DNA from 2 places in the Luteibacter sp. NPDC104163 genome. Region 2 is predicted to be linked to the other one. Evidence: riboswitches for the same ligand, from Rfam matches in the RefSeq annotation. Region 2 holds a riboswitch; the other holds the start of a gene.
The links. Region 2 has a riboswitch for cobalamin ahead of ACZ6YI_RS12360 (CoA-acylating methylmalonate-semialdehyde dehydrogenase). Riboswitches for the same ligand answer to the same signal wherever they lie in the genome.
Positions count from the first base shown of each region.

Region 1: linked by a shared signal. The riboswitch ahead of ACZ6YI_RS09235 (ribonucleoside-diphosphate reductase subunit alpha) and the one ahead of ACZ6YI_RS12360 (CoA-acylating methylmalonate-semialdehyde dehydrogenase) in region 2 are both predicted to bind cobalamin.

Region 1 is NZ_JBVJMK010000006.1:56,948-63,811, reverse strand. Features, by position in the region: gene ACZ6YI_RS09250 (family 78 glycoside hydrolase catalytic domain) at 1-1,960, opposite strand, end outside; gene ACZ6YI_RS09245 (DUF2501 domain-containing protein) at 2,069-2,581, shown strand; gene ACZ6YI_RS09240 (response regulator) at 2,588-4,168, opposite strand; cobalamin riboswitch at 4,379-4,594, shown strand; gene ACZ6YI_RS09235 (ribonucleoside-diphosphate reductase subunit alpha) at 4,748-6,864, shown strand, end outside.
Region 2 is NZ_JBVJMK010000008.1:180,868-187,731, forward strand. Features, by position in the region: gene ACZ6YI_RS12340 (methylenetetrahydrofolate reductase) at 1-490, opposite strand, end outside; gene msuE (FMN reductase) at 591-1,172, shown strand; gene ACZ6YI_RS12350 (DUF1852 domain-containing protein) at 1,251-2,234, shown strand; gene ACZ6YI_RS12355 (methionine synthase) at 2,264-3,292, shown strand; cobalamin riboswitch at 3,345-3,560, shown strand; gene ACZ6YI_RS12360 (CoA-acylating methylmalonate-semialdehyde dehydrogenase) at 3,687-5,210, shown strand; gene ACZ6YI_RS12365 (acyl-CoA dehydrogenase family protein) at 5,228-6,397, shown strand; gene ACZ6YI_RS12370 (enoyl-CoA hydratase) at 6,394-6,864, shown strand, end outside.

The DNA.
Region 1 (6,864 bases), on a different contig from region 2:
CTTCGCCACGGTAAACGCCCTTCCCGCGGTCGAGGAAACGGGCGTTGAAGGCATCGCGAACCCGGTCCGCCATGCCATCGAAACGCCTGGCTCCGGCCTCGTCATCGGCAAGCCGCTGCATGTCGGCGACCACGCGCTCCATGCGATACAGATAAGCCGTGCCCGCGACCCGCTTGTCCTCCGGTGCATTTTCGCCGGACGGATCCGTTTCCGGACTCACCCAGTCGCCGAGTTCCGTGTTCGCGATGCCACCCGGCGAGCGTGCGTCTTCCATCGCGACGTAACGCGCCATGCCCGCGAGGTGCTCATCGATCGGCGCGCGATCGCCCGTCGCCATATAGACCGACCAGGGCACCAGCACATAGGCCGAGTGCCAGGTGGGCGCATGCACGTCCAGGGCCCAGCCCGCGTTCGGTGCGGTCACCAGCGGCGCGCCATCCGCGCCGCGCGTATCGGCGATATCGCGCACCCACTTCGTGAGCAGCGCGCCGGCATCGACGTTGCGCAGGAACATGTCCGCACCGAGCATGCCATCGCCGGTCCAGCCATTCTTCTCGTACATGGGTGTATCGGTCGGGATCCCATGCAGGTTGTTGAGCAGGGTGTCCACGGTGGCGCGATGGATCCAGTTGAGCAGGTCGTTGGCGCTATCGAAACGCCCCGTCACCTCGACATCGGTGTGCACCAGCTGCGCCTTCACCGCATCCAGCGACGGGCGCCCGGGCCCCGGCCAGCCATCGACCTGCACGTAGCGAAAGCCCTTATAGGAAAAGCGCGGATGCCAGTGCGTGCGCCCATCGCCCAGGGTCAGGTGATCGGTCTGGAAACCGTGCTTGAAGTAGTGGTGTTCGTCGCGCGCATCCACCGTGCCATCGGGCAGCAGCTTCTCGCCATAGCGTGCGGTTACCACCGTCCCCGCCGGGCCCTCCACGGTGAAGTCGGCCCAGCCGGCGATCACGCGGGGGAAGGCGAAGACATACGTGCCCGGCTTCAGTTCGGTGATTTCCGTGGCGCCAAGCGTTCCCGTGATGCGTATGGGCTGCTCGATCTGCGCGACCAGGCGCCCGGTAGGCGCCGGCAGCACGGTGGCCGGCGCCCATTGCGCAGGTATCGCCGCGCGGGCGTCGTAGTCTTCCCCGCCATACAGGTCATCCAGCCGCGTCGGGCCATCCGCCAGCTCCCAGCGGGTATCGGTGGGGATGCGCTCGACCCGGCCATCCGCGTAACGGATGACCAGCACCGCACGCAGGCGCGGCTGGCCGTGCCAGGGCGCGCGCTCCCAGTGCCAGACGTTCGGATTGGTCATGCCGTAGAAACCACGGCCAAGCTCTGCGCCCAGCGTGTGCTCGCCGGGCGTCAGCGCGACATCCGTGGCAACGACTTCCACCCGCTTCGCGTAATCGGTGAAGCCCGGTGAAAGCACCGCATCACTGACCGGACGGCCATCCAGGCTCATGTCGGCATAGCCGCCTGCGGCGACGTAGAGCGTGGCACCCGTGACATTCGTGCCCACGCGGAAGCGGCGACGCAGCAGGGGTGCCGGCAGGCTTGCGGCATCGGCCTTGCCGATCCATTGCGCGCCCGCCCATCCGGCTTCGTCCACGATCGTGCCGAAGTGGCCTTGCGCGCTCGCCGGGCCTTCGGTCGTGCGTACATCGACCTGCCATTCGTAGCGCTCGCCCGGCGCCAGCGCGGGGCCATCGTAGGGCACGTCGAACGACTGGCCTCCGCGGACATCGCCGCTATCCCACAGGCGCTTGCCGGCGTGGCTCACCTGGACTCGATAGCCCTGCTGCACCGTGGCGTTCTTTTCGGCATGGATCACCCATGAGAACCGCGGCTTTGCCACATCGACATTGAGCGGCGCTTCGGTCCGCTCGACGCGGAGCCGCTCCAGGGTGGCGGCAATACCGCAGGCGGGCACGAGGCCAAGGAGGAGGAACAGGGTGCGAAGGGGCACGGCGTGGCATCCGGGAACAAGGCACGAACCCTCGAGCATACCCGCACACATCCGTCTAACGCGTGCGGGTCTACACAGTACGCACCCATGCCAACCGGAGCCACCGTCATGAAGACCCGCCTCGTCGGCCTCGCCCTGGGCCTCGCCATCGCAAGCACCGCCGCATCCGCCATGCAGCTCGACAAGCTGGGCGGACTCATGGGCGGCGGCTCGGGGGGCAGCCTGACCTCCGGCAGCGCCAGCAATGCCGCGGGCATCATCCAGTACTGCATCAACAACAACTACCTCGGCGGCGGGTCCGGTGCCGCAGGGGTCAAGGACAAGCTGCTCGGCAGCCTCTCCGGCGACCAGAATGCGGCGAATACCGATGCTGGCGGTTCGTCGGGCAGCAACCTGCTGGGCTCGATGACGGGCAAGTCGAAGAAGGGCACCAGCGCCGCCGAGCCGACGCAGGACAAGGGCTACCTCGATGGCGCTAAGGGCCTGCTGACGACCGGCGATGGCAAGAAAGTCGACCTCACCGGCGGCAACAGCAACGATTCCACCGACATCAAGGGAAAGATCGTGCACAAGGCGTGCGATGCGGTGTTGAAGCAGGGGAAGAAGATGGCGGGGATGTAGAGGGGGCTATCGCGTAATACGCCCGATCGCTTCGGTCAGGTCGGCCACGCCATAGGGCTTCACGATCACCGCCGTGCGCGCATCACGCACCACGCCGTTGGCGGTCTGGTCGCCCGTGGCGAACAACACCGGAAGGTCGGGACGCGTCTCGCGCATGCGCTCCGCCACTTCCACGCCATTCATCCCAGGCAGGCCCACGTCGGCCAGCAGGACGTCGATGGTCTCGTTCGTATGCACGCGGATGGCCTCGTTGCCATCGCCTGCCTCGAACACGGTATGCCCACGCGTTTCCAGCATCTCCGCGATGCTCATGCGGATCAGCGCATCGTCTTCCACCACCAGCACGCGCAGCGGCTGCCACGGTCGCGGAGCGGGAGCCGAGGGTGCCGGCGAAGGCATCGTCGATGGTTCCACCGGTGAGCGCTGGGCGAGCACATGGCGCACGCGGCGCGCCAGGGCCTCGCGGGTGTACGGCTTGCTCAGCAGTTCGACGCCTTCGTCGAGGCGCCCGCCATGCACGATGGCGTTCTCGGTGTAGCCCGAGGTAAACAGCACGGCCATGCCCGGCTGGCGTTCCACCGCCTTGCGGGCGAGCTCCGTGCTGCGCAGCGGGCCTGGCATGACTACGTCGGTGAACAGCAGGTCGATCGCCATGCCACTCTCGATGATCGAAAGCGCGCTCTCCGCATCGCGCGCCTTCAGCACGCGATATCCCAGGTCGGCCAGCATGCCCACCACGATCTCGCGGACCTCGTCGTCATCCTCGGCCACCAGGATGGTTTCGTCGCCGCGGTGCAGGCCGCCTTCTTCGAGCGCGACGAGGCGATCCTCGCTCTGCGTGGAGCGCGGCAGGTAGATCTTGACCGTCGTGCCGTGGTCCAGCTCGCTGTAGATCTTCACGTGGCCGCCGGACTGCTTCACGAACCCGTACACCATGGACAGGCCGAGGCCCGTGCCCTTGCCCTCCGGCTTGGTGGTGAAGAACGGCTCGAACACCTGGGGCAGGACCTCCGGGGCGATGCCGCAACCGGTGTCGCTCACCGCCAGCATCACGTACTGGCCGGCCTTCAGGTCGCCGTGGGCGTTGGCGTACGACTCATCGAGCAATGCATTGCCCGCCTCGATCGTGAGCTTGCCCTGCCCGCCCATCGCGTCGCGGGCGTTGATCGCCAGGTTCAGCAGGGCGTTCTCGACGTTGCCGATATCGACCAGGGTGTTCCACAGGCCGCCGGCGATCACGGTTTCCACCTCGATCGCCTCGCCCAGCGAGCGCCGCAGCAGGTCGTCCATGCCACGGATGAACCGGCCGACGTTCACGACCTTGGGCGCCAGCGGCTGCCGGCGGCCAAAGGCGAGCAACTGGGCCGCGAGGCGTGAGCCCCGCTCGACGCCGGCCATGGCGTTGGCCACGCGGCGTTCGGCCCTCGGATTCCCCGCTACATCAGCGGCCAGCAGCTGCAGGTTGCCGCTGATGACCTGGAGCAGGTTGTTGAAATCATGTGCCACGCCGCCGGTGAGCTTCCCGATGGCATCCATCTTCTGGGCCTGCCGCAGCTGGTCCTCGGTCATGTCGAACGTTGATGGCATCTATCCGGACGGTCCCTTGGCATGGGTGAAGCGGGTCGGAATCTTAGCGTCGGGTCTCACGGCGGATGTGTAGGCGGTCTTCACATACGTGTAACGCCGCTGATCACTCCGTTACCAGTGTGGCGGAGAGGTAGATCGGCCAACCCATTGAGTCATCAGCGCATTGGAAAAAATCCCCTATATCTTGTGTTGACCTGCCCTGGACTCGCCTATATCGTGTGTCCCGTTGGTGTCCGAGGCGGCGCGAGTGCCCGTCGGACTTAATAGGGAATCCGGTGTGAATCCGGAACTGCCCCGCAGCGGTAAGTGGAAACGACCCCGTTCAATGCACTGGCTCCACGGGGAGCTGGGAAGCGACGGGTAGGCCGGTGGCGAAAGCCGCCATGTCCACGAAGTCCGAAGACCTGCCAACAGCCGTGGCCGAACAGGCCCGGTTCGTGGTGACGGCTTCCGCGGGGGAGCACGTCGCGGATCGAAGCCCCTCCGTGCGGCTTCATCCCCGGCTTTCCCGTTGGCCCACCCACGCCTAGCCCCGTCCGAGGGAACGGGAGTTTGGACCAGGCCCTGGGGCACGCCAGCATGACGACGATGGATTCCGCAGCGCGCGAGCGCACCGAGACGGCCGACGCGGCCGCCGCTACCACCCACGAAAACAACAACGAGAAGGCCCCCGCAGCGGGCTACCGACAGGACGCCCCGCCGGCGTTCGCCCTGACCCCTCCGCACAACCCCGGCCAGATGCGCGTCAAGAAGCGCAACGGCGGCCAGGAAACCGTGGACGTGAACAAGATCGTGCGCGCGGTGACGCGCAGCGCCGATGGCCTGTTCGCCGTGGATCCGATGCGCGTCGCGCTGAAGACCATCGGCGGCCTGTATGACGGCGCCAGCACGCAGGAGCTCGACCAGCTCTCGATCCGCACCGCCGCGGCGCTGACCGCCGAAGAGCCGGAGTACGGCCAGCTTGCCGCGCGCCTGCTCTCTGCGTTCATCGACAAGGAAGTGAGCGGCCAGGAGATCCAGTCGTTCTCCCAGTCGATCACCATCGGTGGCGAGCTCGGCATCCTCAACGAGCGCCTGCGCGCGTTCGTGCAGGCCAACGCCCGCAAGCTCAACGACGCCATCGACCTCAACGCCTCGCGCCGTTTCGAGTACTTCGGCCTGCGCACGGTGTACGACCGTTACCTGCTGCGCCACCCGACCAAGCGCCACGTCATCGAGACGCCGCAGTACTTCTTCATGCGCATCGCCTGCGCGCTTGGCGGCAACGACGTCGCCGAGACGCTCGAGCTGTACCGCATGCTGTCGTCGCTGGAGTACCTGGCCAGCTCGCCGACCCTGTTCAACGCCGGCACGGCGCACGAGCAGCTCTCGTCGTGCTTCCTGCTCGATTCGCCGGAAGATGACCTCGCGTCGATCTACGCGAAGTACGGCGACGTGGCGCAGCTGTCGAAGTTCGCCGGCGGCATCGGCCTCGCTTACTCGCGCATCCGTTCGCGCGGCTCGCTCATCCGTGGCACCAACGGCCACTCGAACGGCCTGGTGCCGTGGCTGAAGACGCTCGATGCGTCGGTCGCCGCGGTGAACCAGGGCGGCAAGCGCAAGGGCGCGGCCTGCGTGTACCTGGAAACCTGGCACGCCGATATCGAGGAGTTCCTCGAGCTGCGTGAGAACACCGGCGACGACGCGCGCCGCACGCACAACCTGAACCTCGCGAACTGGGTGCCCGACCTGTTCATGCGCCGCGTGGAAACCGACGGCGACTGGTCGCTGTTCGATCCGAAGATCGTCCCGCACTTCGTCGACACCTGGGGCGAGACGTTCGACGCCGCCTACGCGAAGGCCGAGGCCGATGGCCTGGCCGTGAAGTCGGTGAAGGCGCGCGAGCTGTACGCCCGCATGCTGCGCTCGCTGGCGCAGACGGGTAACGGCTGGATGACCTTCAAGGATCGCTCCAACGCGACCAGCAACCAGACCGCCCGTCCGGAAAACGTCATCCACCTCTCGAACCTGTGCACCGAGATCCTCGAGGTGACCAACGCCGGCGAGACCGCCGTGTGCAACCTCGGTTCGGTGAACCTGGCCCGCCACGTCGTCGATGGCGCGTTCGATTTCGAGAAGCTCGCGACCACGGTCCGCACCGCGGTGCGCCAGCTCAACCGCGTGATCGACCTGAACTTCTACCCGATCGATACCGCGCGCACGGCGAACATGAAGTGGCGTCCGGTTGGCCTGGGCGTCATGGGCCTGCAGGATGTGTTCTTCAAGCTGCGCCTGCGCTTCGATTCGGATGAGGCACGCGAGCTCTCCACGCGCATCTCCGAGGAGATCTACTTCCACGCGCTGTCGCAGTCCAACGAGATCGCTGAGCGTGACGGCGCCCACCCGGGCTTCGACGAAAGCCGCGCCGCCAATGGCGAGCTCCAGTTCGACTACTGGCAGGCCGCTACGCCGCACGGCAAGGATGGCCGCTGGGCCGAGCTGCGCGAGAAGGTGAAGACGCACGGCCTGCGCAACTCGCTGCTCATCGCGATCGCGCCGACCGCGACCATCGCCTCGATCGCCGGTTGCTACGAGTGCATCGAGCCGCAGGTCTCCAACCTGTTCAAGCGCGAGACGCTCTCGGGCGACTTCCTGGTGGTCAACCGCCACCTCGTGGAAGAGCTGAAGACGCTCGGCCTGTGGACCGCCGACATCCG
Region 2 (6,864 bases):
TCATCCCGCGATCGCCGATACGCTGGCATTTGCGCTCCAGTACATCCCACCGGTCGGCCATGCTCATCACCGAGTGGGCCTCGGGATGTCCACCGACGCCAACCACCTTGACGCCCGAGCGCTCGAACACGCCCGTCTCGATCACCGCAAGGCTCTCGGCGAACGGTCCCTTGGGCACCGACAGGTCACCCGCGATGAGGAAGAAGCGCTCGACGCCGGCCTCGGCGACGGCGCGTTCGACGAACGCATCAAGCTCGGCGTGCGAATGGAGATGCCGCGCGGCGATGTGTGGCATGGGCTCGAAGCCAAGCTCCCGCACGGTGCGCGCAGCGGCCAGCCGTGCTTCATCGCTCTCGCCTGGCAGGTAGGGAATGAAGATCGTCGACGCAGGCGGGATCCGTGGCGCCGCCGCCGTGAGGGCGGCCATGCTCTTCGTGCCGACCTCCAGCGAATAGCCGTCTATGAGGCCGTTCATATGATTCGTGCTCATGGATCAGTGAAATTTAACCATTTTATTTCATGGCCAGCCGTCGCTAGCATCCCAAGCTTACGCGGTCCTGCCGCTCCCCTCGCTCAACGCAAGAGTAGACATGATCCGTCCCCTCCGTGCCGTTGCCGTCTCTGGCGGTCTGCAGCGTCCCTCCAGAGCCATGGCCCTGGCGGTGCACCTGCTGGACCTGATCGCCAGCGAAGTGGCCTGCGACCGGCACCTGGTGGAGCTGGGCCATCTCGCGCCACAACTGGGCGGAGCCATCTGGCGTTCGCAGCTCCCGGACGCCGTGGAGCGGGAGCTCGTAGCGGTTGAACAGGCGGATGTCCTGATCGTGGCGACGCCGGTCTACCGCGGCGCCTACACCGGGCTGTTCAAGCATTTCTTCGATTTCATCGGCCAGGACGCCCTGGTCGATAAGCCTGTCCTGCTGGCCGCCACGGGCGGCAGCGAGCGCCATGCGCTGGTGATCGACCACCAGTTGCGGCCGCTCTTCAGCTTCTTCCAGGCACGCACGTTGCCCCTGGGCATCTACGCGACCGACAAGGACTTCGTCGATTACCAGCTGCATAACGACGCCTTGATCGAGCGAGCCCGGCTCGCGATCGAGCGTGCCTTGCCACTGGTCGCATTGACACACCGTGCCGGGTCCCCGGCCGCTGGAAACGTCGCGGCAGCCTGAACGCGCGACCGACCATCGCTTCCCGAACTACCACGGCGGCTCAAGATCCCGCCGACGAACCAAGGGTGCAAGACAGACATGAGCAGGGAATTCACCTTCCGCATCAAGAGTACGCGCTTCGATGAGGACTACCGTCCCTCCGAGAGCACCCGCATCACGACCAACTTCGCGAACCTCGCAAGGGGTGAGAGTCGCGCAGACAACCTGCGCAACACCCTGCGGATGATCGACAACCGCTTCAACAGCCTCGCGCACTGGGACAACCCCACGCGGGATCGCTACTCGGTCGAGCTGGACATCATTTCCGTCGAGATGGCCATCGACACCGCGGACAGTGGCGACGCGTTCCCGCTGATCGAGATACTGAAGACGACGGTGGTCGATAACGAAACCGGCGAGCGCATCGATGGCATGGTGGGAAACAACTTCTCATCCTACGTGCGCGACTACGATTTCAGCGTGCTGCTGCCTGAGTACAACCAGGATCGCCCCACCTTCGGTGCGCCCGATGGCTTCGGCGAGCTGCACGGCAAGCTCTTCAGGCACTTCCTGAACTCGGATGCCTACAAGGAGCACTTCAGCAAGCCGCCGGTGATCTGCATCAGCGCGTCGAGCAGCAAGACCTACCATCGGACGGGGATCCAGCACCCGATCCTCGGCCTCGAGTACCGGCAGAACGAGTTTTCATCGACCGACCAGTATTTCGAGAAGATGGGCCTGCAGGTCCGTTTCTTCATGCCGCCGGATAGCGTCGCACCCCTCGCCTTCTACTTCCGTGGTGACCTGCTCGGCAGCTACAGCACGCTCGAGCTCATCAGCCTCATCAGCACCATGGAAACGTTCCAGAAGATCTACCGACCCGAGATCTACAACGCGAACTCCGCGGCCGGCCACACGTACCAACCCAGCCTGAAGCACCAGGACTATTCGTTGACGCGCATTGTCTACGATCGCGAGGAGCGCAGCCAGCTGGCCGTCAAGCAGGGCGAGTTCACGCACCAGCATTTCATCAAGCCGTACAAAGCCATCCTCGAGCAGTGGGCTGCCAGCTACGCCGCCTGATCCACCAGACCAGAAGAAAACAATCCTCCATGAAAAGAATCCTCCCGACGTCGACCGCTGGCAGCCTGCCCAAGCCTTCCTGGCTCGCACAGCCGGAACAGCTCTGGTCGCCCTGGAAGCTCGACAACGAGCAGCTCGTTGAAGGCAAGCAGGATGCCCTGCGCTTGTCCCTGCACGAACAGCAGGTCGCAGGCATCGATATCGTCAGCGATGGCGAGCAGACGCGCCAGCATTTCGTCACCACGTTCATCGAGCACCTGAGCGGCGTGGACTTCGAGAAGCGCGAGACCGTCCGCATCCGTGATCGCTACGACGCGAGCGTGCCGACCGTCGTGGGCGCCGTGAGCCGGCCGAAGCCGGTGTTCGTCGAGGATGCGAAGTTCCTGCGCCAGCAGACCCGGCAGCCCATCAAGTGGGCGTTGCCCGGCCCGATGACGATGATCGACACGCTTTACGACGCTCACTACAAGAGCCGCGAGAAGCTCGCCTGGGAGTTCGCAAAGATCCTCAACCAGGAAGCGAAGGAGCTGGAAGCCGCTGGCGTCGACATCATCCAGTTCGATGAGCCGGCGTTCAACGTCTTCTTCGACGAAGTGAACGACTGGGGCGTTGCCGCCCTCGAACGCGCCATCGAAGGCCTCAAGTGCGAGACCGCCGTGCACATCTGCTACGGCTACGGCATCAAGGCGAACACCGACTGGAAGAAGACACTGGGCTCGGAATGGCGCCAGTACGAGGAGTCGTTCCCGAAGCTGCAGCGGTCGAACATCGACATCATCTCGCTGGAGTGCCACAACTCGCATGTCCCGATCGACCTGATCGAACTCGTAAGGGGCAAGAAGGTGATGGTCGGCGCGATCGACGTGGCCTCGGACATCGTTGAGACGCCGGAGGATGTGGCCAATACGCTGCGCAAGGCCCTGCGCTTCGTCGACGCCGACAAGCTCTATCCGTCCACCAACTGCGGGATGGCACCCCTGGCGCGCAAGGTGGCACGGGGCAAGCTCCATGCGCTTAGCGCCGGCGCGGCGATCGTTCGGGAAGAACTCTCCCGCTGACATCATTCCTTCATTTTCCGCATTGCAGCTTGCCGACGGACGCCGTCCCGTCCAGACTCGGCGGACCACAGGTGTCCTGCCGCTGTCATAGCGCGCAGGGTGAAACGGGAAGCCGGTCCGGGTGCCAACACCCCATTCCGGCGCTGCCCCCGCAACGGTAGGCGAGAACACCCGGCGACAAGCCACTGCGCACATGCGCGGGAAGGCGCCGGGGTGGGGCCACGGCCCCGCTCGCGAGCCCGGAGACCGGCCTGTGTCGGCGCGTATGCGCTGTTCCCGGGTGTTGCGGAGGGCAACCAGGCGAGCTGATCCAGGCCGCGGTTGCCCCACGCCCTGTCTCGTCTTGTCTCCTCCGCCCGCTCAACTCGCGGGTGTGCGATCTGGAGACATGACCATGAATAAGCTGGACCGAGTAAACCCCACCGTCGCGACGGTGAAGCTCCTTATCGATGGCGCCTTCGTGGAATCCGCCACGAACGACTGGCGGCCGGTGGTCAACCCGGCCACCCAGGCCATGCTTGCCCACGTGCCCTTCGCCACCACCGCCGAGGTGGATGCCGCGGTGGCCGCGGCGGCCGAAGCGTTCAAGACCTGGCGCAAGACGCCTATTGGCACGCGCGCGCGCATTTTCCTGAAGTACCAGCAGCTTATCCGTGAGCACATGGGTGAGCTGGCCGCCCTGCTGACGGCGGAACAGGGCAAGACGCTGCCGGATGCCGAGGGCGATGTGTTCCGTGGCCTCGAGGTGGTGGAACACGCCGCCGCGATCGGCAACCTGCAGCTCGGCGAGCTCGCGAACAACGTCGCGAACGGCGTCGACACGTACACCTTGCTGCAGCCGCTCGGCGTGTGCGCCGGCATCACGCCGTTCAACTTCCCGGCGATGATCCCGCTGTGGATGTTCCCCATGGCGATCGCCACGGGCAATACCTTCGTGCTCAAGCCCTCCGAGCAGGATCCGATGGTCACCATGCGCCTGGTCGAACTCGCGCTGGAGGCTGGCATCCCCAAGGGTGTGCTGAACGTCGTGCACGGTGGCGAGGATGTCGTGAACGCCCTGTGCGACCACCCGACGATCAAGGCCATCTCGTTCGTGGGTTCCACCCGCGTGGGTACGCACGTCTACCAGCGCGCCACGCTCGCCGGCAAGCGCGCCCAGTGCATGATGGGCGCGAAGAACCACGCCGTGGTTCTTCCGGATGCGAACAAGGAGCAGACGCTCAACGCCCTCGCCGGCGCAGCGTTCGGCGCGGCGGGCCAGCGTTGCATGGCGGCTTCGACCGCCGTATTGGTCGGTGAAGCACGCACGTGGATTCCCGACCTCGTCGCGAAGGCACGCACGCTCAAGGTCAATGCCGGTACGGAAACGGGCACCGATGTCGGCCCGCTGATTTCGTGCGCCGCACGCGACCGCGTCGAAGCGCTGATCGCCGCCGGCGTGGAACAGGGCGCGACCCTGGAGCTCGACGGCCGCAAGCCTTCGGTGCCGGGTTTCGATGACGGCAACTTCGTGGGCCCCACGATCTTCTCGAACGTGAAGCCGGGCATGCGCATCTATGACGAAGAAATCTTCGGACCCGTGCTCGTCATCCTCGCGGCCGATTCGCTCGATGAAGCCATCGAGCTGGTCAATGCGAACCCCAACGGCAACGGCACGGCCGTCTTCACCCAGAGCGGTGCCGCGGCGCGACGCTTCCAGGAAGACATCGATGTCGGCCAGGTCGGCATCAACGTGCCGATCCCGGTGCCCGTCCCGCTGTTCTCGTTCACCGGCTCGCGCGCTTCCAAGCTGGGCGATCTCGGCCCGTACGGCAAGCAGGTGATCCAGTTCTATACGCAGACCAAGACGGTCACCCAGCGCTGGTTTGACGACGAAACGCTCCACGCCGGCGTCAACACCACGATCCACCTGCGCTGATGGCCGCCGCAATGGATATGCATGCCACCCCTGGCCTGGTGGGGTTGAGTGACGACCAGGCGGCCTTCCGGGAGGCGGCACGGGAGTTCGCGCTCGCCGAACTCGGCCCGCATGCCGCCCATTGGGACGCGGAAAGCGAGTTCCCGCGCGAGGCCATCGGCAAGGCCGGTGAGCTGGGCTTCTGCGGGCTCTACGTGCCCGAGGAGGCCGGCGGCTCGGGGCTCACGCGCCTCGATGCGGCCATCGTGTTCGAAGAGCTGGCGGCGGTGGATCCTTCCACGGCCGCATTCATCAGCATCCACAACATGGCGACATGGATGCTCGCGGCACATGCCACCCCGGCGTTGCGCGATGACTGGTCCCCGTCGCTGGCGAGCGGCGCACGTCTCGCGTCGTACTGCCTGACCGAGCCGGGCGCGGGTTCCGATGCAGGTTCCCTGCGCACCCGGGCGGAACGCGACGGTGACCACTACGTCATCCATGGCAGCAAGGCCTTCATCTCGGGCGCCGGCGCGACGGACATGCTGGTGGTGATGGCCCGCACCGGTGGTGATGGCCCGAAGGGCATTACCGCCTTCGCCGTGCCTGCCGATGCCGACGGCATCAGCTACGGACGGAACGAGGAAAAGATGGGTTGGCACAGCCAGCCCACGCGCGGCGTGACCTTCGATGGCGTGCGCGTCCCTGCTGACCATCGGCTGGGTGCCGAAGGCGAGGGCTTTCGCATCGCGATGAAGGGGCTCGACGGCGGCCGGTTGAACATCGCCGCCTGCTCGCTCGGCGCGGCGCAGGGCGCGCTCGATGCCGCGCGCCGCTACATGGGCGAACGCCGGCAGTTCGGCAAGAAGCTGGCGGAGTTCCAGGCCCTGCAGTTCAAACTCGCCGACATGGCGACGGAACTGGTCGCCGCGCGGCAGATGGTGCACACCGCCGCGCGCAAGCTGGATGCCGGCAGCCACGATGCGACCGTGTGGTGTGCGATGGCCAAGCGCTTCGCCACCGACGCCGGCTTCGCCATCTGCAACGACGCGCTGCAGATCCACGGCGGCTACGGTTACATCCGCGAGTACCCCGTGGAACGGCTGCTCCGCGATTGCCGGGTCCACCAGATCCTGGAAGGCACCAACGAAATCATGCGCGTCATCGTGGCGCGCCACCTGCTCAACACCGACGAGGAATTGCGATGAGTCACGCGGACACGGCCTACCCGGGCCTGCATGTCGCCCATGAAGGCCACACGGCGGTCATCACGCTCACGAATCCACCCGCACATACCTGGACGCGCGAGAGCCTTGCCGGCCTGCGCGATCTCGTCCGCGCACTGGATGCCGACCGTTCCGTCTACGCGCTGGTGATCACGGGCGATGGCGAGAAGTTCTTCTCGGCCGGCGCGGACCTGAAGCAGTTCGCCGATGGCGATAAGGCGGTCGCGCGCGAAGCCGCACGTCGTTTCGGCGAGGCGTTCGAGACGTTGTCTTCGTTCCGCGGCGTGAGCATCGCCGCGATCAACGGCTACGCGATGGGCGGTGGCCTCGAGTGCGCGCTCGCATGCGACCTGCGCATCGCCGAGGCACACGCGCAGATGGCGCTGCCGGAAGCAAGCGTGGGTCTTCTTCCCTGCGCCGGCGGCACGCAGAACCTGGCCCGGCTGGTC